Regions from separate parts of the Lutibacter sp. A64 genome, predicted to be linked through region 3. Evidence: riboswitches for the same ligand, from Rfam matches in the RefSeq annotation. Region 3 holds a riboswitch; each other region holds the start of a gene.
What was found. A riboswitch is a leader RNA that binds a small molecule or an ion and turns the genes downstream of it on or off. The one in region 3 is predicted to bind cobalamin.
Positions count from the first base shown of each region.

Region 1: another riboswitch for cobalamin. It lies ahead of MKD41_RS13690 (TonB-dependent receptor); the one in region 3 lies ahead of nrdG (anaerobic ribonucleoside-triphosphate reductase activating protein).
Region 2: another riboswitch for cobalamin. It lies ahead of MKD41_RS03415 (DUF5074 domain-containing protein); the one in region 3 lies ahead of nrdG (anaerobic ribonucleoside-triphosphate reductase activating protein).
Region 4: another riboswitch for cobalamin. It lies ahead of MKD41_RS14305 (TonB-dependent receptor plug domain-containing protein); the one in region 3 lies ahead of nrdG (anaerobic ribonucleoside-triphosphate reductase activating protein).

Region 1 covers NZ_CP092487.1:3,339,693-3,347,840, forward strand. The annotation lists gene MKD41_RS13645 (cell division protein FtsX) at 1-680, shown strand, start outside; gene MKD41_RS13650 (DUF3098 domain-containing protein) at 685-930, shown strand; gene MKD41_RS13655 (undecaprenyl-diphosphate phosphatase) at 934-1,731, shown strand; gene truB (tRNA pseudouridine(55) synthase TruB) at 1,731-2,420, shown strand; gene MKD41_RS13665 (hypothetical protein) at 2,428-2,964, shown strand; gene MKD41_RS13670 (ABC transporter ATPase) at 2,959-3,441, opposite strand; gene MKD41_RS13675 (thioredoxin family protein) at 3,474-4,088, opposite strand; gene meaB (methylmalonyl Co-A mutase-associated GTPase MeaB) at 4,328-5,332, shown strand; gene MKD41_RS13685 (HAD family hydrolase) at 5,542-6,354, opposite strand; cobalamin riboswitch at 6,539-6,761, shown strand; gene MKD41_RS13690 (TonB-dependent receptor) at 6,865-8,148, shown strand, end outside.
Region 2 covers NZ_CP092487.1:856,133-864,280, reverse strand. The annotation lists gene MKD41_RS03440 (HD domain-containing protein) at 1-29, opposite strand, end outside; gene MKD41_RS03435 (bifunctional response regulator/alkaline phosphatase family protein) at 71-1,621, shown strand; gene tsaE (tRNA (adenosine(37)-N6)-threonylcarbamoyltransferase complex ATPase subunit type 1 TsaE) at 1,801-2,217, shown strand; gene MKD41_RS03425 (alanine dehydrogenase) at 2,210-3,412, shown strand; gene MKD41_RS03420 (hypothetical protein) at 3,414-3,785, shown strand; cobalamin riboswitch at 3,939-4,133, shown strand; gene MKD41_RS03415 (DUF5074 domain-containing protein) at 4,235-5,539, shown strand; gene MKD41_RS03410 (TrmH family RNA methyltransferase) at 5,604-6,281, opposite strand; gene MKD41_RS03405 (SIR2 family NAD-dependent protein deacylase) at 6,369-7,055, shown strand; gene MKD41_RS03400 (DUF6495 family protein) at 7,033-7,503, opposite strand; gene rplI (50S ribosomal protein L9) at 7,610-8,062, opposite strand; gene rpsR (30S ribosomal protein S18) at 8,077-8,148, opposite strand, start outside.
Region 3 covers NZ_CP092487.1:1,231,383-1,239,530, reverse strand. The annotation lists gene fsa (fructose-6-phosphate aldolase) at 71-724, shown strand; gene uvrB (excinuclease ABC subunit UvrB) at 846-2,834, opposite strand; cobalamin riboswitch at 2,954-3,149, shown strand; gene nrdG (anaerobic ribonucleoside-triphosphate reductase activating protein) at 3,275-3,721, shown strand; gene nrdD (anaerobic ribonucleoside-triphosphate reductase) at 3,728-5,602, shown strand; gene MKD41_RS05085 (T9SS type B sorting domain-containing protein) at 5,617-8,148, opposite strand, start outside.
Region 4 covers NZ_CP092487.1:3,500,202-3,508,349, forward strand. The annotation lists gene MKD41_RS14270 (DUF3127 domain-containing protein) at 173-544, shown strand; gene aat (leucyl/phenylalanyl-tRNA--protein transferase) at 727-1,356, shown strand; gene MKD41_RS14280 (nucleotide pyrophosphohydrolase) at 1,444-1,770, shown strand; gene MKD41_RS14285 (hypothetical protein) at 1,773-2,012, shown strand; gene MKD41_RS14290 (3-phosphoshikimate 1-carboxyvinyltransferase) at 2,129-3,346, shown strand; gene queA (tRNA preQ1(34) S-adenosylmethionine ribosyltransferase-isomerase QueA) at 3,521-4,570, shown strand; gene rlmN (23S rRNA (adenine(2503)-C(2))-methyltransferase RlmN) at 4,698-5,738, shown strand; cobalamin riboswitch at 5,962-6,177, shown strand; gene MKD41_RS14305 (TonB-dependent receptor plug domain-containing protein) at 6,215-8,047, shown strand; gene MKD41_RS14310 (YncE family protein) at 8,052-8,148, shown strand, end outside.

The DNA of each region.
Region 1 (8,148 bases), 1.9 Mb from region 3:
TTGAAATTCTTAAAGGAGAATTAAAACAAGCCGAATACTCAAAAGAGGTGCTTTATATCTCAAAAAAAGAAGCTGCAGAAAAATATGCAGAAGAAATTGGCGAAGATTTTGTAAATTTTTTAGGAGACAATCCATTAAAAAATGCCATTGATGTAACCTTAAAATCGGATTTTGTTACACCAGAAAAAATGGAGGCAATTGAAAAGCAATTACTTATTAGAAGTATTGTAGCTGAAGTAGTGTACGACAAACCATTAATTGAACTATTAACAAAGAACATCAATCGTATTAGTTTTTGGATGTTGCTTTTAAGTGCTTTATTTACGTTAATAGCAGTTGTGTTAATTAATAGTTCTATTCGAATTTCAATATATTCTAAACGATTTACAATTAAAACAATGCAAATGGTTGGAGCTACAAAAGGATTTATTAGAAGACCATTTATTTGGAATAGTATAAAACTTGGAATTATAGGTGCTTTGGTTTCTATTGCAGCTTTAGTTGGGTTTATTATGTACATTAATAAAATGGTTCCAGAAATTGAATTACTTGCAGATTATAAAGAGTTTGGTATTTTATTTTTACTCATTATTATTATGGGAATATTAATAACTTGGCTTAGTACTTTTTTTGCAACTCAACGATTTTTGAATTTAAGAACAGACGAACTTTATTACTAAAAAAATGAATAAGAAGAAACAAGAAAATACAAGCAAATTTTTGTTCGGAAAAAAGAATTATATACTAATGCTAATTGGTGTTGCTTTTATTGCTTTAGGTTTTATTTTAATGGCCGGGGGAGGTAGTGATGACCCAGCTGTTTTTAACACAGAAATATATAATTTTAGAAGAATTAGATTGGCTCCAACATTAGTACTTGTTGGTTTGGGTATTGAAATTTACGCTATTATGGCGAAATCTTCAAAATAGAATATGAGTTACTTTGAAGCAATAATTTTAGGTATTATTCAAGGATTAACAGAATTTTTACCTGTATCATCGAGCGGACATTTAGAATTGGCAAAAGCAATTTTTGGAGATCAACTTTTACCAAACGAAAGTTTAACTTTTACAGTTGTACTGCATTTTGCAACAGCATTAAGTACATTGGTTATTTTTAGAGCTGAGGTTTTAGAAATTTTTAAGGGTTTGTTCCAGTTTAAATGGAATGAAGAGTTACAGTTTTCTCTTAAAATAATACTTTCAATGGTGCCTGCTGTAATTGCTGGGCTTTTTTTTGAAGATCAATTCGAATCTTTTTTTGGCGGACAAATATTATTAGTAGGTTTTATGCTTATAATAACTTCATTGTTGTTATTATTTGCCGATAAAGCTAAAAATACTACTAAAAATGTATCTTTTTTTAATGCTTTGGTTATTGGAGTTTCACAGGCACTAGCAATTTTACCTGGAATATCAAGATCTGGGGCAACAATTTCTTCATCAGTTTTATTAGGAATCGATAGAACAAAAGCTGCTCGCTTTTCTTTTTTAATGGTAGTGCCTTTAATTTTTGGTAAAATTTCTAAAGATGTTTTATCTAATTCCATAGATTTTCAAAGTAACCAAATTGGAACTTTAGGAGTTGGTTTTATCGCTTCATTTATTGCTGGCTTATTTGCTTGTAAATGGATGCTTGCAATTGTTAAAAAAAGTAAACTTTCTTACTTTTCGCTCTATTGTTTTATTGTTGGAATAATCGCAATTACTGTAACTTTGTTAAACGAATAATGACTTTAGAAGACTATAAAAACGGACAAATTTTATTGATTGATAAACCACTAAATTGGACTTCTTTTCAAGTGGTGAATAAATTGCGTTGGGAAATTAAACAGCGTTTTAAAATTAAAAAAATTAAAGTAGGCCATGCTGGTACTTTAGATCCGTTAGCTACGGGTTTATTAATACTTTGTACAGGTAAGTTCACTAAAAAAATTGAAGAATTTCAAGGGCAAATTAAAGAGTATACTGGTGAGATTACTTTAGGAGCAAGTACCCCAAGTTTCGATTTAGAAACAGCGATAAATGAAACCTTTTCAATTGAACATATTACCGAAGATTTAATTTATAATGCTACTCAACAATTTATAGGAGAAATAAATCAGGTGCCTCCCATATTTTCAGCCCTAAAAAAAGATGGAAAACGCCTATATGAATTGGCTAGAGCTGGTGAAACTACAGAAATTAAATCTAGAAAAATTACTATTTCAGAATTTGAAATTACAGCTATTAATTTACCAAAAGTAGAGTTTAGAGTAGTTTGTAGTAAAGGTACTTATATACGCTCGTTAGCAAATGATTTTGGAGAGGCATTAAATTCTGGAGCGCATTTATCAAAATTACGAAGAACAAAGATTGGAGATTTTCATGTAGATAATGGTATAAATATTGAGGAGTTTATAGCAAATCTAAAGTTATAACTTTTTTATGAAGAAAATGGTATCATTTTTAGCATTGCTATTTACTATTTACAGCTTTTCTCAGCGTGCAGTAAATTATAATTTTACACTTAATGTTACTTTTTCTGGAAATGAAAACTTTGGAGAATATGATGAGTATCAAGAAAAAACAGATTGGTCTCCAATAGCGCCAAATGCTATATTTTTACGAAATGGTTTAGATGTAAAACTTAATAAATTTATTACTACAGGTATTAATTTAGGTTTAGATGTGCATCCTGATGTTGATATTTTAGCGATTCCTTATTATATAGACGTAAAATTAGCCCTTGCACAGTCTGATGATGATAAATTCTATGTTGGTGGTGGAATAGGGAAGTTATTGAAACTTGGAAAGCCTTTTGAACGTGGAAAGTATTATAAAGTAGGAATTGGATATTATATTTCTTCAGAAAGGAATAATAGTCTTATTTTGAATATGGATTTTCATAATAAGCAAATTGCAAATTTTGAAAATGGTAGACTTAATAGTTTATCGTTTGGTATTGGAATGATTTTTTTATAAAAAGCGTCCTAACCAACTATTCATAATATTAATTTCCCAGTCGTTTTTTAATTCAGCTTTGGTAGTAATCATATTGTCAAAAACAACTGTTTTAGCAGAAACTCCTCTGTTTTTCATCATTTTTTTAAATTCTTTTAAATCTTTGTATTGTACAAACTCACCTTGTTTGTAACAAACATTAATTTTATCTAATAAAACAATGTCGTAAAATCTTTCTAACTCAAGAATAAAAGCGGTTAAAGCATCGTGTGCTTGTAAACTTAGACTTATTTCAGAATTATCAACAGACATAATAATAAAACGATCATATTTTAATTTATAAGAACAAGCTAAAGATTGCTCTTCATTTGTCCAATTTGTTAAAAAATCTTCAATACGTTGTTTTAATCCTTCAATTTCTTGAGGATAAAATTTTCTATTTGAAGGAAATACCCAAAGTTTACACCAATTAGGAATTTTATTAAAGTCTACAATCATTTTTAAAAATTAAAAAACAAAGGTACGCTAAATTAATTTGCGGCAACTTCTGATGCTAACAAGATTTCTAAAAGGTCTTTTTGAGTGTTATTTCCCTTATCTTTATTGTACCACATTTGTAAATCTTTTTTAAATTCTGCATCTAAACCACCGTGTTGTGCTTTGTAATCATTTACCATTTTAGTAGCAATAGAAGGTCTAGGTCCCCAAGAGTTTACAACTTCATTTTTATTATTTACAATAATAACTTTTGGAATGGCTTTGCCTCCATTTGTTAAAAATTGTTGCATTAAAGTTTCGTTTTCATCTCTACAAACAATTTTTAAATCAATTTTAGAAGAAGCTGTAGCAATTTTATTAATAACAGGTAATATTTGAGCAGCATCGCCACACCAACCTTCAGCTAAAATTAATAATGTATAATTGTTAGTTAATTGCTCTAAAGCAGTAGTTGTTTCTTCAGAAATTTTTAACGTTTTATCTAATCGATCCATACGTTTATCATTCAAAATACTATATTCTAAAAGAGCTTTAGATTGTTCGCTTCCAGTAGATTTACCTTCAACTAAAAGACCTTTTATTACTGTTCGGTAAGTGGAGTAAGATACTCCTTTTTTTATGCTATTTTTTATTAAAAGATTGTCCATTTGTTTAGTTAATTTAGTTTTAATGGTTTGACGTAGTATAATTTTAAACTTACATTTTAAGTTTTGTAAATTAAGGGTGCAAAAGTAATGTTTGAATATGGTTAAAAAAATGATTTATGTTACATAAATGAATTTTAAAAGAATAAATGCACCAATTCTGAGCATATAATTTTCTTAATATGCTTATATTTGTTCTTCTAAATTAATACCATTTTACATTGAAATAGCATACCAAATTTATGAAAAATTACAAGCCAAAAGGCAGGTTAGCTGCTGAAGCATATATTAACGGAATTTTAAAAGGAGATAGGGTATTGCTTTCTAGAGCTATTACTATTATTGAAAGTAATTTAGAGAGTGATAAAACACTTGCCAAAGAAATTATTCAGGCTATTTTACCATATTCTGGAAATTCTATTCGTATTGGTATTACTGGTGTTCCTGGTGTTGGTAAAAGTACTTTTATTGAAGCTTTTGGAAAGCATTTAGTAAGTAAAGGACATAAAGTTGCTATTTTATCCATAGATCCAAGCAGTCAACGTTCAAAAGGAAGTATTTTAGGTGACAAAACCAGAATGGAAGAATTGGCAAATATGGAAGAAGCTTATATTCGTCCGTCTGCATCTGGAGATACTTTAGGAGGTGTTGCTAATAAAACTGGTGAAACTATGTTGCTTTGTGAAGCAAATGGTTATGATGTTTTATTAATTGAAACTGTTGGAGTAGGGCAGAGTGAAACTGCTGTGCACGGTATGACAGATTTCTTTTTATTGTTAATGTTAGCTGGAGCCGGTGATGAATTGCAAGGTATTAAAAAAGGAATTATGGAAATGGCAGACATGGTTGTAATTAATAAAGCCGATGGTGATAATATTACTATGAGTAAAATGGCTAAACGTCAATATCAAAATGCATTACATATTTTCCCGTTAGCCGAATCTGGTTGGAGTCCTGTGGTAAGTACTGCTTCGGCAATAAAAGGTATTGGTATTGATAAAGTATGGGATGAGGTTAAAAACTTTAAAAAGTTAGTAGATGAAAATGGTTATTTTATAAAAAATAGAAATCACCAACAAATTCAATGGATGTATAATAATATTAATGAAGAATTAAAACATCTATTTTATGGTTCAAAAGACATTTCTAGCAAATTAAAAGTACTTGAAAAAGATATTATTTCATCAAAAATATCACCGGTAAAAGCCGCTCAAAATATACTTGATGATTTTAAAAAATCTTTTTAATAAATAATCCAGCGTCATACTGAACTTGGTTTGTAATGTTTTATAGTCAATTATTGTCATACCTGTATAGGCAGGTATCTAAAAGTGGTTTTTTAGCGATACTATTTTTTAGAAATATTTTTATAGGCAATAATTCTAGTGTATAACTTTCAGGTTAAAGAATTCATAATTAATCAGTATAGATTTTTGATTTTATAGGAATAACAAACTTAAATAGTTCTGGAATTTATTACTTGTTCAAGAATACATTCAACACCGCTTTCATCGTTGGTTTTTGTTAGAAAATTTGCGATATTTTTTACATTTTGGTGTGCATTTTCCATGGCATAACTAAAATCTGCTAACTCTAACATTTTTAAATCGTTGTTATAGTCTCCAAAAACCATGGTTTCTTCTTTAGCAATATTTAATTCTTTTTGAAAAATATTTAAAGCATACCCTTTATTTGCATTATTATGAGAAATATCTAGCCAATTTTTACCAGAAACAATTACTTGTAATTCATTTTCTAATTGTTTTACTGAAGGGTAAATGTAAGTTTCAGAACATTCAAAATGAAAAGCTGCAATTTTAAAAAAGGTATCATCTGTAACTTTGGTAAGATCATCAACCAATGTGTATTCAGAATAATAGTTTTTAAACATTGAAATAAAAGCTTCGTTTTCGGTTTCTATATAAGCAGCTTTTTTTCCGCAAAGTACTATTTGGGCATTTTTTACTTTTCTAAGAATCTCAATGCTTTTTGAAATGTATGCTGTTGGTAATTCTAACGTAAATAATTCTTTATTTCCGCGCATAGCAAATGCACCGTTTTCAGCAATAATAGTTATTTCATCTTGAATACTTTTATCAAATCTATCTACAATACTAAAATATTGCCTTCCGCTTGCAGCAATAAATTTTATATTATTTTTTTTAAGCTGCTTGTATAGTCCTAAAAAATGATCACTTATTTTACTTTCTGAATTTAGTAGCGTTCCATCCATATCTGTAACTACTAATTTTACCTTTGAAAAATCCATATTCTAAATTTGAAAAGCAAAAATAAGATTATTGTAACGATTTAGGATTAACTTAATGTTGTTAAAAAAAATAATTATAAAATAATAAAACCAAAGCGCTCAGATTGTTAAGAGATAATGTTGAAAAAACACTTTTTTACGCTATTAATAAAATAAAAATAAGGCGTTAAATATAAAGAGTTTTTTATCTTTGTAGCGCATTGGTTTAACTATGCTTTTCGGTATAGTTAATTAAGAGGGAATCAGGTGAAAATCCTGAACAAACCCGTTACTGTAAGTTCCATGCAACATTTTGACAGGTCTATAATTTTAGGCCAATCTTTTGCCACTGTCTCTATGATTTTGAGATGGGAAGGCGGTTCAAAATGGGAATAAGTCAGGATACCTGCCACTGTGTATAATTTTAGAGCTTTCGTGGAATAAAGCTTTGAAGCCAGATGCAGATCATCAAATTTTCATTTGATTTCATTTTTTCCATTAAAGTTATTTGATAACGATCAAATAGTTTTTATGTTTTTATGTAACAAAAGGCTTTTATGCCTTATCAGTGTTGGTGTTTTATTACAAACATTAGGTTTGTTGTTGAACCCAATTTATGCGCAAAATAAATCTTCAGAAGAGAAGGTTAATCTAAAACTTGATTCTATTAAAAGAATTGCGTTAGATGAGGTTGTTTTAACTGCAACTAAACGTAAATTTAAAATAGCTTCACCTATGCCAGCTCAAGTTTTATCTGGGCAGCAATTAGAGAAAATGAATAGCTTATCTGTTGCAGATGCTATACGTTATTTTTCTGGAGTGCAGTTAAAAGACTATGGAGGTGTTGGCGGAATAAAAACAATTAATGTAAGAAGTCTTGGTAGTGCTCATACTGCGGTTTTTTATGATGGAATGACTGTTGGGAATGCTCAAAATGGTCAAGTAGATTTAGGGAAATATTCGCTAGATAATATAGAATCTATTTCACTTTATAATGGTCAAAAATCATCTATTTTTCAACCTGCTCGTGGGTTTTTCTCTTCTAATACATTGTTTTTACAAACCAAAGTTCCAGATTTTTCAGAAACAGAAAAAACACATTTAAGAACAACGTTTAAAACGGGTTCATTTGGACTTTTTAATCCCGCGGTATTTTTTCAACATAAATTATCGGATAAAATATCTTTATCCGCAAGTGCTGAATGGGTAAAAGCTGACGGGGAATATAAATATAGGTATAGTAAAGATAATGGATATGATACTATTGCTGTTCGTCAGAATGGAGATATAACCGCATTACGTAGCGAAGTGTCTTTACACGCAAAATTAAAGAAAGGTGGACGAGCAATGTTAAAGGCATATATATATGATTCTGAACGAGGCTTGCCAGGAGCCATTGTTGCTAACAGATATGAACATGTGCAACGGCAATGGGATACGAATTTTTTTGTACATGGCTCGTTACAAAATTCATACTTCAATAAACACGAATTACTTTTCAACGTAAAATTTAGTAGAGATTATAGCAGGTATATAGATCCAGATTATAAAACGCTTAAAGGTGCTTTGGATAATAAATATTATCAAAATGAATTTTATACTTCTTTGGTAAATCAATATGAGATTAAAAATTGGTGGGATGTATCTATCGCAACCGATTTTTCAATAAATACGCTCGATGCAAACTTATATCGTTTCCCATATCCTACACGGTATTCATATTTAGGAGCCTTGTCTAGCCAAATGAATTGGGAACGGATTGATATTCAAGCAAACCTATTAGGTGCTTATATTGATGAGCAGGTAAAATACTAC
Region 2 (8,148 bases), 380 kb from region 3:
TTAAGTTTGTTCGTGTTTTTTTCGTTCAAAACAATTATTTTTTAATAACAGTACAAATATAACAAACAATATGAGTGAAATAAGTATTTTATGGGTAGATGATGAAATTGATTTACTAAAACCACACATTCTATTCTTAGAAAAAAAAGGATATGCGGTTACAAAGTGTAATAATGGTGCTGATGCCATTGATTTATGTGAAGAAAATAATTACGATATTGTTTTTTTAGATGAAAACATGCCTGGTTTAAGTGGGCTAGAAACTTTAACTGAAATTAAAAGCAAACGTGCCAATCTTCCAATAGTAATGATTACTAAAAGTGAAGAAGAATATATTATGGAAGATGCCATTGGTAATAAAATTGCAGATTACTTAATAAAACCCGTAAATCCAAATCAAATTTTACTAAGCCTTAAAAAGAATTTAGACCTTTCTCGCTTGGTTTCAGAAAAAACAACTTCTAATTATCAGCAGGAATTTAGAAAAATTGCAATGGATTTGGCAATGGTAAATTCTTATGAAGAATGGATTACTGTTTATAAAAAATTAGTTTATTGGGAGCTAGAATTAGAAAATATTAATGATTCTGGAATGGTTGAAATTCTAGAAAGTCAGAAGCAAGAAGCAAATTCTTTATTTTTTAAATTTATCAAAAAAAATTATAAAGATTGGATTAATAATGCCGAAGAAGCTCCAATCTTATCAAATACCTTATTTAAAAAAATAATAATTCCTGAAGTTAAAAACTCAAAAGGAACACTGCTAGTTGTAATTGATAATTTACGTTACGACCAATTTAATATTATTGAAAAAACAATTAATAAATACTACAAAAAACAACAAGAAATACCTTATTTAAGTATTTTACCTACAGCTACACAATATGCTAGAAATGCTATTTTCTCTGGCTTAATGCCTTTAGAAATGGAGCAAAAACATCCAGATTTATGGAAAAACGACACAGATGAAGGCGGTAAAAATTTACACGAAAAAGAGTTTTTAGAAGCACAATTAAAACGACTTAGAGAAACTATTAAATTTGAATATTATAAAATAACCAATTTAAAGTCTGGTAAACATTTAGCAGATAATTTTAACACTTTAAAAGAAAATGATTTAACTGTTATTGTCTATAATTTTGTTGATATGATCTCTCATGCCAAAACAGAAATGGAAGTTATTAAAGAATTAGCTAGTGACGATAAAGCCTATAGATCTTTAACAAATAGCTGGTTCTTAAACTCTCCGTTGTTAGATATGATTCAAAAAGCACAAAAATTAGGATTAAAATTAATTATTACTACAGACCACGGTACCATAAATTCTAAAGCTCCTTCAAAAGTAATTGGCGATAAAAATATTAGTTCAAATTTAAGGTATAAAACAGGCAAAAGTCTTTCTTACGAAAACAAAGAAGTATACGCAGTTAAAAATCCGAAAGACATTTTATTACCTTCTTTAAGTTTAAATAGTTCATTTATTTTTGCAAAAGAAGATTACTTTTTTGCATATCCAAACAATTACAATCATTTTGTAAAATATTACAGAAATACCTACCAACATGGTGGAATTTCTTTAGAGGAAATGATAATTCCTTGTGCTATATTTGTACCGAAATAAAGTTGAGAGGTTGAATTTAGTAATAAAAGCCAATAAAATTCGTCACCCTGAACTTGATTCAGTCTCTCATTATAGTTAGTTACTAAACGTGAGATGCTGAAATAAATTCAGATTTGACGACCATTAAAACTAACAATTAAACAGTTCAACAAATCAACCATTAAACATTAAGTACGCGTATGATAAAAAATTACACACTAGAACAACTTCCAAAAATTGCTGAAGAAGTTCTTAAATTTTCAAAAAATAAAATTCTCCTTTTTTATGGTGATATGGGAGTTGGAAAAACTACTCTTATAAAAGAAATTGTTAAAAAATTAGGTGTTTTAGATACCGTAAGCTCCCCTACTTTTTCCTTAGTAAACGAATACCATACTTTAAAAAACGAAAAAGTTTATCATTTCGATTTTTATAGAATTGAAGAAGAAGAAGAAGCTATGGATATGGGAATTGAAGAATATTTTTACAGTAATAATTGGTGTTTAGTAGAATGGCCAAATAAAGTAGAAAATTTACTACCTTTAAACTCGGTAATAATTAAAATTACCACATCAAAAAAACAACTACGAACTATAGAAGTTATAAATAATGGGTAAACAAATTACTTCACCATTTAGTAAGCACGAATTAATTCCTTTAGAGGAAACTTTAGAAATTTCAAAACAAAAAGGCGAACTTGTTGTTGGAATCCCTAAAGAAACACACTACCAAGAAAAACGTGTTTGCTTAACGCCAGATGCAGTTGCAGCATTAACCAACCAAGGGCATAAATTTATTATTGAAACAGGCGCTGGTGATGGTGCTAATTTTTCTGATAAAGAATATTCTGAAGCTGGCGCTAAAATATCATACGATATTAAAGAAGTTTTTGGATGCCATATTATTTTAAAAGTAGAACCACCATCCTTAGAGGAAATTAAATTAATTAACCCGCAAAGCATTATATTTTCTGCATTACAACTTAAAACGCAATCTAAAAAATATTTTGAAGCCTTAGCTAGTAAACGCATTACAGCTATTGCATTTGACTATATTAGAGATGAACATGGTATTTATTCAGTTGTAAAATCTTTAAGTGAAATTGCAGGTACCGCCTCAATTTTAATTGCTGCGGAAATAATGAGTAACGATAAAGAAGGTAACGGATTACTATTAGGAAATATTAATGGAGTCCCTCCTACCGAAGTGGTTATTTTAGGTGCAGGAACAGTTGCTGAATTTGCAGCTCGTTCGGCCATTGGTTTAGGAGCAAATGTAAAAGTTTTTGATAATTCAATAACAAAATTAAGAACAATTCAACACAATTTAGGTAGACCCATTTACACATCAACTATACAACCTAAAACACTTCAAAAAGCTTTAATGCGTTGCGATATAGCTATTGGTGCCATTAGAGGTAATTCTCGTTGCCCTGTAATTGTTACAGAAGAAATGGTTGAACAAATGAAAACGGGTGCTGTTATTGTTGATGTTAGTATAGATCGTGGAGGTTGTTTTGAAACTTCTGAAGTTACTACACATAAAAATCCAATTATAGAAAAATATGGGGTTTCTCATTATTGTGTTCCAAATATCCCTTCTAGATACTCAAGAACTGCTTCAGTATCAATAAGTAACATTTTTACACCTTACCTTTCTAATATTGCTGAAGAAGGTGGATTTGAAAATGCTGTTAGATATGACAAAAGTTTACAAAAAGGTATGTATTTTTACCACGGAATCTTAACTAACAAATCTGTTGCAGATTGGTTTAATATTCCTTTTAGAGATGTAAATTTATTATTTTTATAATATGACTTTTAAACAACGATTGCCATACTTTTTAGGCGGATTAATTATAGGAACCATTATTGTAGTATTTATTTGGGGTAAAAAAAATACTACTTTTGATTACGGTCCAAATGCACGTGTATTAAAAAATATTAGAGCTAAAGAACGTATTTTTTCAGAAAATGCATTGACTATTTTAAATACCAAAAAAATTGATACCGCATATATTTCTCAAATCCTAAAGAATGGAGATGTAGATTTAGCTCATAAAATTAAATTAGACAGTTGCCTATATCAATATAATATCAAAGGAATTGATAGCCTAAAAAACATTACACTTACAGTTATTAATTGTGAATCTAATGCTATTATTAAAGCTATTAAAGTTGAATAAAACCCAAGTTTAAGTAGCTATTTACACAAAATAACACCTATTTAAAACAATACTTCACTATACTTTTAAACATAACTAATTGACACTTAACACTACTTAAATTGTTTCTTTTTTATTATATCTAAAAGGAAATTAATTAGGAAAAAAACAATTAACTTTGCGGCGTTTTTAGGTGACTTTATAAGTTTAAAAGGGAATCAGATGAAAACTCTGAACAGTACCCGCTACTGTAAATTTCACAGGTGATTTTTTCACCGAAATGGCTTTACCACAACCACTGTTTTTTTAAATGGGAAGGTAAATAAAGCTGAAATCAGTCAGGAAACCTGCCTAAATACATATTAAATATCAAAGCTTTCGGGAATAAAAGCTTATGGTACGTTATTGTATACTACCATATTTATTACCTAAGGTTTATATTGTTGTAACCATATAAATTAACAAATAAAATGAAACTTAAATTAATTTTCAGTATAACGCTGTTTACACTTGTTTTTATGTCTTGTTCTGAAGACAATTCGCTATTTTCCCCAAAAATTTTAGTTCAAAAAACAAATTACCAATTAGATTTTGAAGAAGCAATAGTATTGAACCCTGAAATAGAAAATTTAACAGAAACTACTATAAATTGGTTTCTAAATGATGAAATTGTATCAACTGAACCAACATATACTTTCTTATCAAATTCAATTGGTGAAAACGAATTAAAATTAGTTGTTGAAAATTCAGCAGGTAAAGAAACCTTAATATATAACATCCGTGTTTTTGGAAAATATGCCGAAGGTGTTTTTATTGTTTCTGCTTCTTCTGAAAATGATAATGGAACTGTTGGATTCTTAAAAGATTCAATATTTACATCTAAAGTTTTTCAACTAGAAAATCCAGATAAAACATTAGGAACCGATTTAATTAGTGGACAAATTTCAGATAATAAACTTTACTTCGTTTCACAAAGTGGTGCTAACTATATAACTGTTACAAATGCTGAAACTTTAAAACTTGAAGAAACTATTTCTACTTCTGAAGCTAGAAATCCAGCATATATTTCACTAGTAGATAATGATAAAGCATATATTTTAAGCGCTTACAGTAATACCAGATTACTTTATAATGTAGATTTTACAAATGCTGCAATTCAAAATAAAATAGATGGTATTTCAGATGTTCCTGCTATACAATCGGCTGTTTTAGCTATAGAAAATAAATTACTTATTGCTGATGGAAATTCAGTAAAAGAATTTGATACAACTACTGAGTCTGTAAATGAAATACTTACATTTTCAGATAATGTTTCAGGAATTGTTACCGATCCAAATAACAATATTTGGATTGCTACAGAAGGTAGAAATGAAGAAGCTACATTTGTAAAATTAAACGCTGATTTATCTATTGCAGAAACCGTAAAATTAGGTACTGATGTAAAATTATATCGTAATGGAATGTTGACTTCAGCTAATTCAAAATATTTTTATTGGCAAGAAACTTCAACAGGAAACATTCATCGTTTTGATAGCGAAAATAAAACTCAAGAATTATTTATAACACCATTTAATTACAACCTGTTTTTTACTACAGCTCTTAAAATTCATCCTAAAACTGGAGACATTTATTTAGCCGGTGTAACAGACTTTTTTGATATGAGTAATAGTGTAATGCTAATTTTTAATGAAGAAGGCGAAGAATTAAATAAGTTTGAGAACATAGGAACTGCTCCTACTGACTTTGTTTTTAATTATAAAGAATTATATCAATAAACAAAAAGCAGCTTAATTTTTATAAAAAAGTAGTTAATATGTATAATTAACTACTTTTTTTATTTTAAAGTTTATTTTCATTAAAATATACTTCCTTTATTTTTCTAATACTTTTAATGGATTTCTCTAACCAATCTTGATATTTTTCTCTTTTCTCAATTTCTGTTAGTTGCCAATCAATAGTTGAGGCTTTTAATTTCTGATTCATATTTTGAAGAATAATTGCAGCAGCAACAGAGATATTTAAACTCTCTGTAAAACCAACCATTGGTATTTTTAAATAACCATCTGCATTATCCATCACATCTTTAGAAAGTCCTTCTTTTTCAACTCCAAAAAAGAACGCTGCTTTTTCTAAAATATCAAAATCTTGCAATAAACAAGATTCATTATGTGGTGTAGTTGCAATTATTTTATAGCCTTTTTCTTTTAAAGCCGAAATACAATCTAGTGTATTATTGGTGTTTTTTTGATTATACATCGAAAAGTCAATCCATTTCTGAGCTCCTTTTGCAACCAATCTAGATGCATAAAATTTATATTTATTCTCAATTACATGCATATCTTGAATTCCAAAAATATCACAAGTTCTTACAACAGCACTCGCATTATGAGGTTGAAAAATATCTTCAATTGCAACCGTAAAATGTCTTGTACGTTCGCTTAACACCTTTTCAAATAGGTTTCTTCTTTTTTCAGTAACAAATTGCTCTAAATATTCAATATACTTCTCATCTACCATCTAAAATTATCTTTTTTCAAAGATAAATCTTTACTTTTGAATAATAAAAATTCGAAATAGCATTTATTAAAACTCTAAAACATTTATATGAAAAAAGTTGTAATACTAACTGGCGCAGGAATTAGCGCAGAAAGTGGAATTAATACATTTAGAGGTAGCGACGGACTTTGGGAAGGACACGATGTTATGGAAGTAGCATCTCCTATTGGTTGGAATAAAAATAAAGAACTGGTTTTAGATTTTTACAATAAACGAAGACAACAATTATTATCTGTAGCTCCAAATTTAGCTCATAAATCATTAGTTTTATTAGAAAATAAATATCAAGTAAACATAATTACGCAAAATGTAGACGATTTACACGAGCGCGCAGGCAGCAAAAACGTATTGCATTTACACGGAGAATTATTAAAAGTTAGAAGCACTAAAAACCCTAACTTAATTTATTCTTGGAAAAAAGATCTTTTATTAGGTGATTTATGTGAAGACCATTCGCAATTAAGACCACATATTGTTTGGTTTGGAGAAGAAGTTCCTATGTTAGAAAAAGCAATAGAAATAACATCTAAAGCAGATATACTTATTATTATTGGAACATCTATGCAGGTATATCCAGCTGCTAACTTAATTAATTTTATAGAGCCTAAAATTCCAGTTTATTTTATTGATCCAAAACCTGCAATTCAAAAAAATTACTTTCCAAACTTAACAGTTATTTCTGAAAAAGCTAGTACAGGAGTTGCTAAAGTAGTTACTGAATTAATTGACTTGTAGCCTTAAATAAATCTCCTTTTGAAATTACACTTCCCATTTCAATTAACTTAAAAATTTCTAAGTTACGTTCTTCGGCATATTTTTTTGAAGCTTTAAAATAATCAATACTATCATTTACAGGATTTTTTAAAAACCAATTAAAATCGTTTGTATCTAAAAAACTTTTAGTTGTATCGTTTAATTTTATGTAAATTCTAATTATTTCTTTTGAAGAGCATTTAAAAAGATTGATATCATTTTTAGAAATATGTTCTAAATATTTAGTTTTTGAAAGTACATCTTCCCAAACAAGATCACTAAAAATATTTAATTCTTCATCTGCAACTTCAGGTTTTTCAACTTTAATAGTTTTCCATTCCTTAACATCTATTTGCTGTGTTGCTAAAAATTTAGCAAATTCTTCATGCAATTCTAATAATTGTTCTTTTGTTAATTGTCTGTATTTCATAGGTAATTAAGTTTAAATAAAACTAAAAAAAATCAATTTTGTTACTTAGCTATCAAAAAAAAACCGCCCAAATTGGGCGGCTTAAATATATAAAAATCTTACGATTTTATTTGTCTTCTGCAATTATTTCAACAGGTAATTCAACAATTACAGCTCTATGTAATCTAATAGTTGCATTGTATTTACCAAGTCTTTTAATATTTCCACCTTCAACTTTGATGTATTTTTTATCAACTTCGTGACCAGCTGCAGCTAATGCTTCTGATACATTTCCATTGTTTACAGAACCAAACAATTTAGTTCCGTCACCAGTTTTGGCAGAAATTTTAATTTCTAATTCTTTAATAGCATCTGCAATTTTAGTTGCATCTTTTATTAGTTTTTCTTCTTTGTAAGCGCGTTGCTTTAAAGTTTCTGCTAATACTTTTTTAGCTGATGAAGTTGCTAATACTGCAAATCCCTGAGGAATTAAATAGTTACGACCGTAACCATTCTTTACAGTAACAATATCATCTATAAAACCTAAGTTTTCAACGTCTTGTTTTAATATAATATCCATGATTCCTTTCAGTTTTATTTTAACATATCGCCAACATATGGCATTAAAGCTAAGTGACGAGCTCTTTTAATAGCTACAGAAACTTT
Region 3 (8,148 bases):
TTAACTATAACAGTTTTATACATTTCCACATTATAAACTATATTTGTAATCTAAATTTAAATAAATTATAATGAAATTTTTTATAGATACAGCAAACTTAGAGCAAATTAAAGAAGCACAAGCTTTAGGAGTTTTAGATGGAGTTACAACAAACCCATCATTAATGGCAAAAGAAGGAATTACTGGAGCAGATAACATTTTAAAGCATTATGTGGCTATTTGTAATATTGTTGATGGCGATGTTAGTGCAGAAGTAATTGCTACTGATTTTGCTGGGATGGTTAAAGAAGGTGAGGCTTTGGCTGCTTTACACCCTCAAATTGTAGTAAAGTTACCTATGATAGCTGATGGAGTAAAAGCATGTAAATATTTTTCAGATAAAGGAATTAAAACAAATGTAACCTTAGTTTTTTCTGCTGGTCAAGCTTTATTGGCTGCAAAAGCTGGTGCAACTTATGTTTCTCCATTTATTGGTCGTTTAGACGATATTTCTACAGATGGATTGAATTTGATTTCTGAAATAAGACATATTTATGATAATTATGATTTTGGAACTCAAATTTTAGCTGCATCTGTTCGTCATACAATGCATATTATAGATTGTGCAAAATTAGGATCTGATGTAATGACAGGACCTTTAAGTGCAATAAAAGGTTTATTAAAACACCCTTTAACAGATAGTGGATTGGCGCAATTTTTAGCTGATTATCAAAAAGGAAACTAATATAATTAAGAATTAAATAACACTATATAAACCTAACAGGTTTTAAAAATCTGTTAGGTTTTTTGTTCTATACTTTAACCAACTAGTGCACGTTTTTAACGAGTGTTATTGTTTTTTTCTTCTATATTTTTTCTTTTAAAACTTTAATTTCATCACGCAATTGAGCAGCAACAATAAAATCCAATGCTTTTGCGGCAGTTTCCATTTGTTTGCGTTTTTCTCGAATGCGTTTTTCAATTTCTGTTTTAGATAAATAATTCAATTCTTCTTCGGCGGCCATAGAAGTAGCATTATCATAATGGTAAGAAGAATTTGTGTTTTTTGCTAAAGTATTTTCAATACTTTTTTTAATTTGTGTAGGCGTTATATTGTGTTTTGTATTGTAATTAATTTGTTTTTCGCGTCGTCTAGCGGTTTCGTCAATAGTTTGTTGCATACTTTTGGTAATTTTGTCAGCATACATAATTGCTTTTCCTTCAACATTACGGGCAGCTCTACCAATGGTTTGTGTTAAAGAACGGTGCGATCGTAAAAAACCTTCTTTGTCTGCATCTAAAATTGCAACTAAAGAAACTTCTGGTAAATCCAATCCTTCACGTAAAAGGTTTACACCAATTAATACATCGAACAATCCTTTTCGTAAATCTTGCATAATTTCTACACGTTCTAGCGTATCAACATCTGAATGGATATAACGGCAACGCACCTGAATTCTAGTTAAGTATTTTGCTAATTCTTCAGCCATACGTTTGGTTAAAGTGGTTACCAAAGTTCGCTCATCTTTTTCAACTCTAATTTGAATTTCTTCTATTAAATCGTCTATTTGATTGATACTTGGACGTATTTCAATTTCGGGATCTAGTAAACCAGTAGGTCTAATAATTTGTTCTACAAAAACTCCTTCTGTTTTTTGTAATTCATAATCTGCAGGTGTGGCACTAACAAAAATAACTTGATTTTGAATTGCTTCAAATTCATCAAATTTTAAAGGTCTGTTGTCCATTGCTGCTGGTAATCTAAATCCATATTCTACAAGATTTACTTTTCTAGATCTATCGCCACCATACATTGCATGTACTTGCGGAACTGTAACGTGACTTTCATCAATAACCATCAAATAATCGTTAGGAAAATAATCTAATAAACAGAACGGTCTTGTTCCTGGATCTCTTCCATCTAAATAACGAGAATAATTCTCAATTCCACTACAATAACCCAATTCACGAATCATTTCTAGGTCAAATTCTGTACGTTCTTTTAAGCGTTTTGCTTCCAAAGGCTTCCCAATTTCATTAAAATAATCGTACTGTTTCATTAAATCTTCTTGTATAGCGTGAATTGCATTTTGTAACACATCTGGAGAAGTAACAAATAAGTTGGCAGGATAAATTGTAAGCTGTTCAAATTTTTCAACTACCGAATTACTGGACATATCAAAACTTTCAATTTCTTCAATTTCATCACCAAAAAAGTGAATTCTATAGGCATGTTCTCCATAAGAAGGATATACAGTTATCGTATCTCCTTTCACTTTAAAAGTTCCACTGCTAATTTCGGTTTCAGTTCTAGAATATAAACTAGTAACTAATAATTGTAAAAATTTAGTACGTGGTATTTCTTGGTCGACTTTAATTGTAATAATATTTTTTTTGAATTCTACAGGATTTCCAATACCGTAAATACACGAAACTGAGGCAATAATTATTACATCACGTCTTCCAGAAAGTAGGGCAGAGGAGGCACTAATTCTAAGTTTTTCAATATCTTCGTTTATAGATAAATCTTTTTCTATATAAGTACCTGTTGTAGGTAAAAAGGCTTCAGGTTGGTAATAATCGTAATAAGAAACAAAATATTCAACGGAGTTGTTAGGGAAAAACTGCTTAAATTCTGAATATAACTGAGCTGCTAAGGTTTTATTATGAGCCAAAACCAATGTAGGTTTTTGAACTTTTTCTATTAAATTGGCTACAGTAAATGTCTTTCCAGAACCTGTAACACCTAACAATGTTTGAAATTTTTCACCAGATTCTACACCTGCAACAAGTTGTTTTATAGCTTCAGGCTGATCTCCAGTTGGTTTAAATTTTGATTCTAATTTTAATTGCATAGCACAAAAATAAGCTAATTTTTATGGTTTTCGTAGTTCGTTTTATTTGGATTTTTTTATTGTTAATAATTATCTTAATAACATATTTTAAAAATTAGTTTTTCAACATATTTCTTGATTAATTTTAACCTAGAATTTGGTTCTGTTATGCCTCAACGGTGTATTTGATTAAAAGGGAATCAGGTGAAATACCTGAACTGTTCCCGCAGCTGTAAGTTCAATTAGGGTTTTACACTCTTTGTCACTGTTTTAACTAAAATGGGAAGACGTAAAACTAGAACAAGTCAGAAGACCTACCAATCTCAGTTTAATGTCAAGCTTTCGGGAGAAAAGTGAATGGCATAGAATATTCTTTTTTTGAATAATCTTAGCTTTTGGCAATTTATTAACCAATCTGTAAATGATTAATTTTTTATTATTACGGATATAACTTGATAATAGTGAATTATTCGAGCATTCAAATAGTATTACAAGAAGTACCTGGAGAAATTAGTATTTGCTTTAGTATTTGCGGCTGTAATTTGTTTTGTAAAGGCTGTCATTCTCCTATATTATGGAAAGATAGCAATGGGAAGCAGCTTACAGAAACAGTTTTTAAGAATACGCTTAAAAATTATAAAGGGTTAGCCAGTTGTGTATTGTTTATGGGAGGAGAATGGCATAAAAATACATTGATTAATTACCTTAATTATGCCAAGAATGAAGGCTATAAAACCTGTCTTTATACTGGAAAAGAACAAGTAGATGAAAATATACTAAAACACTTAAGCTTTATAAAAACAGGTAAGTGGATTCAAGAATTAGGTGGTTTAGATGCACCAACAACCAATCAGAAATTTAAAGAAGTACAATCAAATAAATTATTAAATCATTTATTTCAAAAATAATAAGTTATGATAAGATTAACCGAGCAACAAGTAACTAAAAAAATTAACTTTATTAGTAATTATATCAATGCTAATAATGCAGCTGATGGTTCTAAAATGGATGCAAATGCAAATGTATCTTCAAAAAATATTGCCACTATGGAAGCTGAATTAAATAAAGATATTAATATTCAGATAAATAGGCAATTGGTGAAAAATAAAATAGAACAGCTTTTTGGTAGGGATTTATCTAACGAATATATTCGACAAATAGAATCGCACGAAATATATGTGCACGATGAAACTTCACTAAAACCTTATTGTACTTCTATAAGTATGTATCCTTTTTTGTTTGATGGATTGACAAAATTGGGAGGAGAAAGTAAAGCTCCGCAACATTTAGAGAGTTATTGTGGTGAATTTGTCAATCTTGTTTTTGCTGTCAGTTCTCAATTTGCTGGTGCGTTAGCAACAGTTGAGTTTTTATTGTATTTCGATTATTTTGCTAGAAAAGACTTTGGAAATGATTATTTAACTACAAACACCAAAACAGTTTCAAATCATTTACAACATGCTGTTTATGCTATTAATCAACCTGCGGCAGCAAGAGGCTATCAGTCTGTTTTTTGGAATGTTTCTCTATACGATGAAAAATATTTTGATAGTTTATTTGGCGAATTTGTGTTTCCTGATATGAGTAAACCACAATGGGAGAGTTTAAAAAAATTACAGCAATTTTTTATGAAATGGTTTAATACCGAAAGAGAAAAGGCGGTATTAACTTTTCCAGTTGTTACAGCTGCAATGTTGGTAAAAGATGGAAAACCTGTTGATTCTGAATTTGCTGAAATGTGTGCAACAGAATTAAGTGAAGGAAATTCGTTTTTTATTTACCAATCTAAAAGTGCCGATAGTTTAGCATCTTGCTGTAGATTAAGAAATGAAATTAGCAATAATACTTTTAGTTATTCACTTGGTGCAGGTGGTGTTTCAACAGGTTCTATAAATGTTATTACTTTAAATATGAGTCGTTTAATTCAAAAAGGGAATAATCTTAAAACTGAAATTACTAAAATTCAGAAATACCAGGTAGCTTATAGAAGTCTAATTGAAGAATATAAAAATGCAGGAATGCTTCCTGTTTATGATGCTGGATTTATTTCTTTAGATAAGCAATTTTTAACCATTGGTATCAACGGAATGGTTGAGGCAGCTGAAAGTCAAGGAATAAAAGTTTCAAACAGTATGGCATATAAAGAATTTGTTTCAAAACATCTTAAAATAATTTATGACGCTAATAAAGAAGCAAAGAAAACTTATGGTTTTATGTTTAATACCGAATTTGTACCAGCTGAAAATTTAGGTGTTAAAAATGCAAAATGGGACAAAGAAGATGGTTTGTTTGTACCTCGTGATTGTTACAATTCTTATTTTTATTCTGTTGAAGATACTTCAATAAATACCTTGGATAAAATTATACTTCACGGAAAAGAAATAATTAAATATTTAGATGGTGGTTCTGCGCTTCATTTAAATTTAGAAGAAGCACCAAATAAAGAAGGATTTTTAAAATTAATTAATGCAACAGCTTTGGCAGGATGTAATTATTTTTGTTTTAACATAAAAATTACTATTTGTAACGATTGTGAAACTATTGATAAAAAAACGCTTCAAAAATGCAGTAAATGTGGTTCTAAAAATATTGATTATGGTACCAGAGTAATTGGGTATTTAAAACGTGTTTCTAATTTTAGTTCTGCAAGACAACAAGAACATGAGTTAAGATTTTATCATACTGAAAACACAACCAATAGTAATTTAAAATTGCAAAATTCAAGAATAGAAAAATTAAAAATGTTTAAACAAAATAAAAAAGATGAATTTATAACAACTAAACATTAGTGTAAATGTGTAGTTTATTTTCTAATGAGGCTAAAATGACCATTTTTTATTCTTGTATTGCCGTCTTTATCTGTTAATTCTACAGAAAACCAATAATCTGTAGAAGGTAAATATTGACCGTTTAATGTTCCATCCCAACCATTTCCGTTGGGATTTAACGAGGTAATTATTTTTCCAAATCTATCAAAAATATAAATGTTAGAAGTTGGATAGAAGTCGTTGTTTGCACCCAAAACTTTCCAAGTATCGTTATAACCATCACCATTTGGGGTAAAGAATCTAGGAAATCCAATTACTGAAACCTCGATAGAGGTAAATCCACAGCCATTTATATCTCTAGTATATATTGTATGTATTCCAGCAGAAACATTATCAAAATAAGGCTCATCTTGATAATCTCCATTATAGCTATTTAGAGCAAACTCATAAGTTCCAATACCTAAATTAGTTGTATCTATAGTAATAGTGTTATTGTCAGAATCATCTAAAATAGTTATGTCTTTAGTATATAAAACAGGAATATTAGACTCTTTTACATTAAATAAACTAAAACCTCCACAGCTATTATTTTTATAATCTCTAAAAACTTTCACTTCATATAAACCTTCTTTTTCAGCAAAATAAATAGGGTTTGTAGCATTAGTTATTGGTGAATTATTAAAATACCATTGATAGTTATCTCCGTTTACATAGGTATCTACATTGAGTTCAACGCTGTACGTTTTTGGAGAGTCTTCAATAGTTCCTATGCATAAAATAACATCTTCAATTACACTATTTGGTAAAGGTATTTTATTAATGATAATGTTAAATTTCCCTGCTGAAATACAATTGTTGTTTTCTTTATTAGAAATTCTTACAAAAATTTCGCTATCCGGATAATCTTCTATTCCTGATAATTGATTGATTTGTAGTTGAAGGTCGTTTGTATTATTATAAAACTCTACGGTTGTTTCAAATTCATAATCAATATATAAATTATTTATGGCAGTTCTTTTTTCTTCAAAATTAAAAGACGCAACGCCACTACCAATACTAGTTTCAGTACCAATTCCTAAATCATTTTCACAAAGATAGACATCGGTATAATTTTCTAAAGTAGGAGTTTCATAAACATTTAATTCCATCTCGCCAAGTGTAAAACAATTTGTATTTTTATTTGTTATTTTTAAAATTAGGTTTTCATTTGTAGTTGAATTATATGCTGAAGGATTTAAAATTGGATTGTTATTTTTAAAATCGTTTTCTGAAGCAAAAAATTGAACTTCTAAATCAGTATTATTATTGGTGATTTCTGATAGTTTAGAGTTTAAATTAAATAGTGTAATTCCGTCTAAACTATTAGTATCTATATCACATTGGTCATAAATAATTTTCGAAGGTGCTGTTGGTGGGTCATAAACTTCAACTTCAAATTCACCTTTATATAGTATAGCTTTTCCACATTTATCCACTAAATTTATTTCAAGATTATACAATCCTTCATCTGATTTTGTAACATTTGTTAGTGATAAATTTTTTAGATTTTGAGTTCCTGGAATTATCGTATCATTAAATTTCCAATTATAAATAGGGTTTCCATCTAAGCTTTCTGTATTAAAAATATAATCATTACCGGTACACAATTTTATAGTTTGGTTGGTAATTATTTCTTGGGTTTCATTGTTTGTAATTTCTATAGTAGAAAATATTGAAGCAATAAATGGAGGTAAACCTTGTGTAGATTTATTTGTACCTAAACTTATTGCATTGGGGATGTAATTACTAGCATTACCATCATTTTCAGGACTTTCAATAACGCTTAAATAAGAACTACCATTATCATAGGTAGAAGACATTGTTCTATATATTTTTTGGTCTGGACCAAGTTGTAATGCACTTCTAAATTGATTTCCAGTATCTAGAATTACTTTAGAGCTATTAATTTCAACAGTTGTGTTTTTTGTAATATCGAATTGGTAAAGAGAAGAAGTATGGTTGTTTGGGTTGTTATATTCAGCATAAACTTGATTAAAGTAATTGTTAGAACCTGTAACATATAATTTTTCTCCGTTTCCAGAAAATTCAGCTCCGTATGGAAAATCATTTGGTGCTGTTAAATTTAAAGTTTGTGGGTTGGTAACACTTCCGGTTTCATTATTAAAATCATATAAAATAAAACGTTTTTCTCCTAAATGAGCAATAGCTATTTTTTTGCCATCAGGAGAAATTTTTAGATATCCTCTTGGATCATCAGAAAAATAACTTGAGTTTGATGTTATTGGGGTATTTGCAACACCAGTAGCACTAACTTTGTACGCTTTAAACTCATTTTGAACATAAGAAACTACCCAAAAAGTTTCACATTCTTTACCATTTATTGCTGCTACTTTTTCAGACCAATTTTCAGCTTTTCCTTCATTTAAATCAACAGGACCGTTAATGATATCTCCTAAACCACTATTTTGATTCATATCTATAGTGTAATAATAAAATCCATTTTCACCATTATCAATTGAAGCTCCAACCGTAAATAAATAATAGATATTTGTTGAACTTGGTTTTGG
Region 4 (8,148 bases), 1.8 Mb from region 3:
CAAAACCTTATTATTAGAAGTTTAATTTTTTTTGATGTTAATAAGTTTACAAAATAAGCTAAGTGATATTTTGGTTTTGATGTTGTAAAAAAATTACATTTGTGAAATCTATTTTAGAGAAAAAAACGAAAGATTTGGTGTGTTAAACACCTTTAATGAAAAAATTTGAAACATGGAAGTTACTGGAAAAATTAAATTAATAAACGATGAGCAAACGTTTGGTGCAAGTGGTTTTAGAAAAAGAGAGATGGTTGTTACTACAAATGAACAATATCCACAAATGTTGCTAATTGAATTTGTTCAAGATAAGTGTGATTTGTTAAATAATTATAAAGTAGGACAAGACGTAAAAGTTTCTATAAACTTACGCGGTAGAGAATGGATAAATCCTGAAGGAGTTGCTAAATATTTTAATGCAATACAAGGATGGAGAATAGAAGCAATACAAGAAGAAGGAGCACAAGGCGCTGCACCAGCACCATTAGATAATTTAGAAACAACCTCTAATGTTGATGATAACGAACCAGATGACTTACCTTTTTAAGGAAGTGTAAATATTTTAAAAACTGTCTAAAAAGTTTTGAAAATGCATCATGCTAAACTTGTTTTAGCATCTCAATACTGATATAAATTGGATTGAGAACCTAAAATTAAAAATAGGTTGACCAGATTTTTACTTTTCAGACAGTTTTTTTGTTTCTATATATTTGTAAAAAAACAGCGTAAATGTATCTACTTTCAAAAGATTTAGTTTTTCCACCAGTTGAATTAGCAAACAAAGATGGTTTGTTAGCAGTTGGTGGCGATTTGTCTTTAGAACGTTTAATATTGGCTTATAAAAGTGGTATTTTTCCTTGGTACAATCCCGGAGAGCCTATTATTTGGTACAGTCCAAAAGAACGAATGGTATTGTTTCCAAAAGATTTAAAAATTTCTAAAAGTATGCGACAACTTATTAAAAAAAATAAGTTTAAAGTTACTTTTAATCAGAATTTTGAAGCGGTTATTTCAAATTGCAAAACTATAGAAAGAGAAGGGCAAGGTGGAACTTGGATAACCGATGAAATGCAAGAAGCTTATATAAAACTTCATAAGCAAGGGATTGCAAAATCTGTAGAAGTATGGCTTGAAAATGAGTTAGTTGGTGGTTTGTATGGCGTAGATTTAGGAACTGTTTTTTGTGGAGAAAGTATGTTTAGCAAAGTAAGTAATACTTCAAAATTAGCGTTTATTTATTTAGTTCAAAAACTAGAGAAAGAAAACTATAAATTAATAGATTGTCAAGTTTACAATCCGCATTTAGAAAGTTTAGGGGCCGATGAAATTTCTAGAGAAGAATTTTTAACCTATTTATAGAACAGTTATTGAAACTTTTTTAAAAAGAACGTTACTATAATTTTAATAGAACTTCATTACCTTTGACTTTTAATAAAATACCACAAAATGGATATAAAAAATGCACAAAAAGCTGTTGATAATTGGATTAATGAACATGGAGTTCGTTATTTTAATGAATTAACAAATATGGCTCAACTAACCGAAGAAGTTGGAGAAGTAGCACGTATTATTGCACGTAGATATGGTGAGCAAAGTGAAAAAGAAAGTGATAAAAACAAAGATTTAGGAGAAGAATTAGCTGATGTTGTTTTTGTAGTTTTATGTTTAGCAAACCAAACTGGAATAGATTTACAAGCAGCATTTGATAAAAAAATGGATATTAAAACAGAACGAGATCACGATCGTCATCATAATAATAAAAAATTAAAATAATTATGAATCAATATAAAAATGCATCTTTTTTAGATTTAACAATTAGGTTTGGAGCCGGATTTTTAGTGCTATTTTCAATAGTAAAAATAGGGTTAAAAATATTTAGAGCAGGAGGTTTTAATGAGATGATTGCTGCTTATTTTGGACCTGATAATTGGTACATATTTGTAGGTCAAATTTTGTTAGGCTCGTTGTTTTATGGTCTTTTTATGGCGGGTTATTATAAGTTTATTAAAAAATAAAACATATGCTTCGCTAAATTTGGATACTGTTTTTTGAACATTAACTTTGCGGAAAAATTAAAAATAAATGTGCTTACCACTAAATGGTATTATTAATAAAATGTAAATTTTAATCTATGGAATTGTTGAAAATTGATAAAATAAATAATACTATTTGCCAAAATATTGAAATTACTGGATCTAAAAGTGAAACAAATAGATTGTTGATTTTACAACAATTTTATCCAAATTTAAACATCGAAAATATTTCAAATTCAGACGATTCTAAACTAATGCAAAAAGCATTAGCTAGTACTTTAAACGAGATTAATATTGGGCACGCAGGTACTGCTATGCGGTTTTTAACTTCGTATTTTTCGGTAAAAGAAAATTCTGAAATAGTACTTACAGGTTCGCATAGAATGAAAAATAGGCCTATTAAAATTTTAGTAGATGCCTTAACTTCATTGGGAGCAAAAATAGAATACGTAGAAAAAGAAGGGTATCCTCCGTTAAAAATTACTGGAAAAAAATTAACAAAAAGTTTTGTTGAAATTGAAGGAAATGTAAGCAGTCAATACATAACATCTTTACTTTTAATAGCACCAACTTTAGAAAACGGACTGCAACTAAAATTTAAAGGGGCAATTACATCTGTGCCATATATTAAAATGACCTTAACTTTGTTGGCTGAACTGGGAGTGAACCTTTCTTGGAACGATGATACTATTTCTATTCAACCAAAGCCAACTATAAATTCTAAAACTGTAGTAGTAGAGTCTGACTGGAGTTCGGCATCCTATTATTATGGTTTGTGCGCTTTAAGTCCTAATTCTAAAATAATATTGTCTTCATACAAAAAAAATAGTCTACAAGGCGATTCAGTTTTAGCCGAAATTTATAAGAATTTTGGAGTAGAAACTATTTTTGAAAATAATAAAATAGTACTTGCAAACAAGCAAACTACAACTAATAGTGTGCAACCACTTAATTTAAATTTAATTGGAGCTCCAGATATTGCTCAAACAATTGTTGTTACTTGTTTTGGTTTAAAAAGAGAATGTTTTTTAACAGGACTTCATACGTTAAAAATTAAAGAAACTGATAGATTGGTGGCTTTAAAAAACGAAATTGAAAAATTAGGAGGGGAAGTTATAATTACAAATGAAACCTTGCATTTAAAACCAGCTACTAAATTTAATAAAAATATAGCAATAGCTACTTACGATGATCATAGAATGGCTATGGCTTTTGCCCCATTAGCATTAAAGGTTCCGCTTCAAATTGAAGATCCAAATGTGGTGTCAAAATCGTACCCAACTTTTTGGGAAGACTTCAAAAAATGCACTTTATAGTATGTTTAATATTCTCAATTACAAAGTTTTATTGCAAATCACTTGACAACGCCTATGCCGATGTTGTATATTTGCGCTCATTCAATAAAAATAAGAGTATTTGTACTTTGCTTAAATTATAGAATTTAGTAATTATACAACTGCTTTTATAATACTAAAAAATAAAAATCACATATGAAATTATCACATTTTAAGTTTGAATTACCAGAAGATTTATTAGCTGAATATCCTGCAGAACATAGAGATGAATCTAGATTAATGGTGTTAAATAGAAAAGAAAAAACTATTGAACACAAACAATTTAAAGATTTAATCAACTACTTTGATGAAGGCGATTTAATGATTTTAAATAATACAAAGGTTTTTCCAGCACGTATGTATGGCGAAAAAGAAAAGACTGGTGCAAGAATTGAAGTGTTTTTATTAAGAGAATTAAATGCAGAAAGCAGATTGTGGGATGTTTTAGTAGATCCAGCTAGAAAAATAAGAATTGGTAACAAATTATTTTTTGGTGATGATGAAAGCTTAGTTGCTGAAGTTATTGATAATACAACTTCTAGAGGAAGAACATTACGTTTTTTATATGATGGCTCTTATGAAGAATTTAGAAAAAAATTAGAAGAATTAGGAGAAACTCCACTGCCAAAATTTATTAAAAGAGCAGTAACTCCAGAAGATGAAGAGCGTTACCAAACAATTTATGCAAAACACGAAGGTGCAGTAGCAGCTCCAACAGCTGGTTTACACTTTTCTAAACATTTAATGAAACGTTTAGAAATTAAAGGTGTCGATTTTGCTGAAGTTACATTGCATGTTGGTTTAGGTACTTTTAGTCCGGTTGAAGTAGAAGATTTATCAAAACATAAAATGGACTCTGAACAAGCTATTATTTCAGATGAAACAGTTTCTGTTGTTAATAATGCTATAGATTCTAAAAGAAGAGTTTGTGCAGTTGGAACAACTGTTATGAGAGCTATTGAAAGCTCTGTGTCTTCAAATAGTCGCTTAAATGCTTTTAATGGTTGGACCAATAAATTTATTTTCCCTCCTTATGATTTTAGTATAGCAAATTGTATGATTACAAATTTCCATACTCCAAAATCTACATTAATGATGCAGGCAGCTGCTTTTGCTGGTTATGATTTTTTAATGGAAGCCTATGAAGAAGCTGTTAAAGAAAAATATAAATTTTACTCGTATGGAGATGCGATGTTAATCATCTAATAAAATTATTTTTTTAAAAGTTTAATTGTCTAAAAAGTAAGATTTTCGTCAACCTGAAACAGACTGGTTCAGAATGAAGGTTTTTTACACTTTTTAGACAATTTATTTTCTAAACGAGAACCAATAAATGAGTACAAAAAAAGATATACGCGCATTAACCAAAACAGAATTACGAGATTTCTTTGTTGAAAATGGTGATAAAGCATTTAGAGGAAACCAAGTGTATGAATGGTTATGGAGTAAAAGTGCACATTCTTTTGAAGAAATGACAAATATTTCAAAAGATACACGACAAATGCTCGAAACTAATTTTGTAATTAATCATATTGAAGTTGATGATATGCAACGCAGTGCTGATGGAACTGTAAAAAATGCTGTACGTTTACACGATGGTTTAGTGGTAGAATCTGTGTTAATACCTACTGGAAGCAGAACAACAGCTTGTGTGTCTAGCCAAGTTGGTTGTAGTTTAGATTGTAGCTTCTGTGCAACGGCGCGTTTAAAGAAAATGCGTAACCTTAATCCCGATGAAATTTACGATCAAGTTGCAGCAATAAACCAAGAGAGTTTATTGTATTACAATCATAAATTATCAAACATTGTTTTTATGGGAATGGGAGAGCCCTTAATGAATTATAACAATGTATTAAAATCTATAGAAAAAATTACTTCAGAAGAAGGCTTGGGAATGTCTCCAAAAAGAATTACGGTTTCTACTTCAGGAGTTCCTAAAATGATAAAAAAATTAGCAGATGATGAAGTTAAATTTAATTTAGCAGTTTCATTACACTCTGCCATAGATGAGGTTAGGTCTAAAATAATGCCTTTTAGTAAAGCATTTCCGTTAACAGATTTAAAAGAATCTATAGAATATTGGTATGCAAAAACAAACAGCAGAGTTACTTACGAATATGTTGTTTGGAAAGGAATTAACGATACAAAAGAAGCCATAAATGCTTTGGTTAAATTTTGTAAATATGTGCCTTGTAAAGTTAATTTAATTGAATACAATCCAATTGACGATGGTGAGTTTCAACAAGCAAATCCACAGGCAATAGACGATTATATAAGCATTTTAGAAATGAACGATATAATTGTTAACGTTAGACGAAGTAGAGGGAAAGATATTGATGCCGCTTGTGGGCAATTAGCAAATAAGAAAAGCTAGATTTTTTGTAGCGGTTATTTTTTAATAACTTTCTAAAGTTTAAAGCAAATTGTACTTAAACGTCTTACTGAGCTTGTCTCAGTATCTCATAATTTATATATACAAATTTTATTAACTACAAATGTTAACTTGTACATATATTTTAAATTAAGAAGTGTATAGGTTGATGCGAAATTCGGCTAAATTTAGGTTTATTAAACGTAGATAGATTAATATTTAGTTATATATTTGCTGCATGTTTGGTTTTGCATTTATTTTTTAAATGTGAATTAAAAGGGAATTCTGTTAAATTCAGAAGCTGTTCCCGCAACTGTAAGCTAAGTCTTTTTATAAAGATGCTTTTTGTTACATAACTTCAAAATAACCACTGCATTGTAAAGTGTGGGAAGGTTAACAAAAAGACGCGAGCCAGGAGACCTGCCAGAAAATAACAACTTAATTACAAGTTAGTTGTCGGGAGAAACAACATTTTAATTATGAGATATTTTTTAATTTTAGTTGTGTTTTTTTATAGTTTCGCATTGTTTTCGCAAGAAAAGAAAGCTGAAGCTTTAGATACTGTTTATCTAAAATCTGTTAAAATAATAGAAAAATCTATCGGTCAAAAAACAACTATTTTATCTAAAAAAACAATTCAAAATTATAGCCCACAATTAACAGAAGTCTTAAATTTTGAAACGTCCATTTCTTTTAAAGAAAATGGTTTAGGAATGGTTTCTTCACCTTCTTTTAGAGGAACCACGGCACAGCAAACAGCTGTGGTTTGGAATGGAATAAATATTAATTCTCAATTTTTAGGTCAAACAGATTTTAATACAATTAGTACTGCTAGTTTTGATGAAATTGTTATTAGGCCTGGAGGCGGAAGCACACAATTTGGAACTGGAACTATTGGTGGAAGTATAAATTTAAATAATAATTTTTCTTTTGAGCAACAAGATCAACTAACTGTAAATGCCAGTTATGGTAGTTTTAACACTAAAGAAATTGGTCTAAAAGCAAGCACTTCAACTTCAAATTTAAATGTTAATGGTGGTTTAGCTTATTTTGATTCTGATAACGATTATAAATATGCCAATTCCAATCAAAAAAATGAAAACGGAGAATTCTATAATAAATCGGCCTTTTTAAATGGAGCTTATAAATTTAATTCAAAACAACAACTTAAATTATACTCTTCATTATTTAATGGTTTACGTCATTTTTCTATTTTAGAAACCACGCAAAGTAGAACTAAATATAAAGATGAAACGTTAAGGTTAATGTTTGAGTATAATGGTGTGTTTAACAAGTTTTTTATCAATACAAAAACAGCTTTAATCAATGAAGATTATACCTACTTTCCAGATGTAACTACAGATAGCGATTTAAGTACTGGAACTGCGTTTTCTAAAATTATTAAAAATGAATTTGGCTATAAAATAAACAAGGCTTTTTTATTAAAAGCGTTTATTAATTATAACAATACTTTGGGTAAAGGTTCTAATTATAATAACGAAAAAAGAGAAGTTTTTACTTTAGGTACATATTTTAAGCACAATATAACGGATAAGTTAGTGTACCAACTTACTGTTAATAGTGATAATACTTCTAATTATGAGAGTCCGTTGTTATTTACTTTTGGTTCAGAATTTAAGGTTAGTCCGCACTATAAAATTAGTATTCATAGCTCTAAAAATTATAGAGTGCCAACTTTAAACGATTTGTTTTGGCCAGGAGCAGGAAATCCAGATTTAAAACCTGAAACTTCGTTGCAATACGAATTAACCAATACATTTATTTTTAATCATTTTAACTTCAAATTAACGGGGTATTATAATAATGTAAAAGATTTAATTGTCTGGTTACCAGTTTCTAGTACGGTTTGGAAACCTACAAATACCAATAAAGTTTTAATAAAAGGAGTAGAAGCAGAAGTAGCTTATAGTCACTTTTTTGGCAATCATTACCTTAAAAGCAGTTTGTCTTACGCCTATACAAAATCTCAAAATAAAGAAACCAATAAACAGTTAACATACGTTCCTTATCATAAAACGGTATTGTCTGTTTTATACAATTACAAAAGACTAAATCTAAATCTAAATAATAATTATACAGGTGTTGTTTATACCCAAACCGATAACAATAAAAAAACAGCTTTAGATCCGTACTTATTAACAAATTTAAATTTTGGAGTTGCTTTAGATTTCAAAAAAGCAATACATATTGGCTTTAAAATAAAAAACCTTTGGAATACAACTTACCAAAGTGTTGCTTATAAACCAATGCCTTTAAGAAATTATCAATTTTATTTAACACTAAATATTTAACACAATGAAAAACCAATTTTTTAAAACTTTATTAGTTTTATTATCAATTACTATGTTTGTATCCTGTGATGATGATTCATCAGGTGAAGTTTATGTGCCTA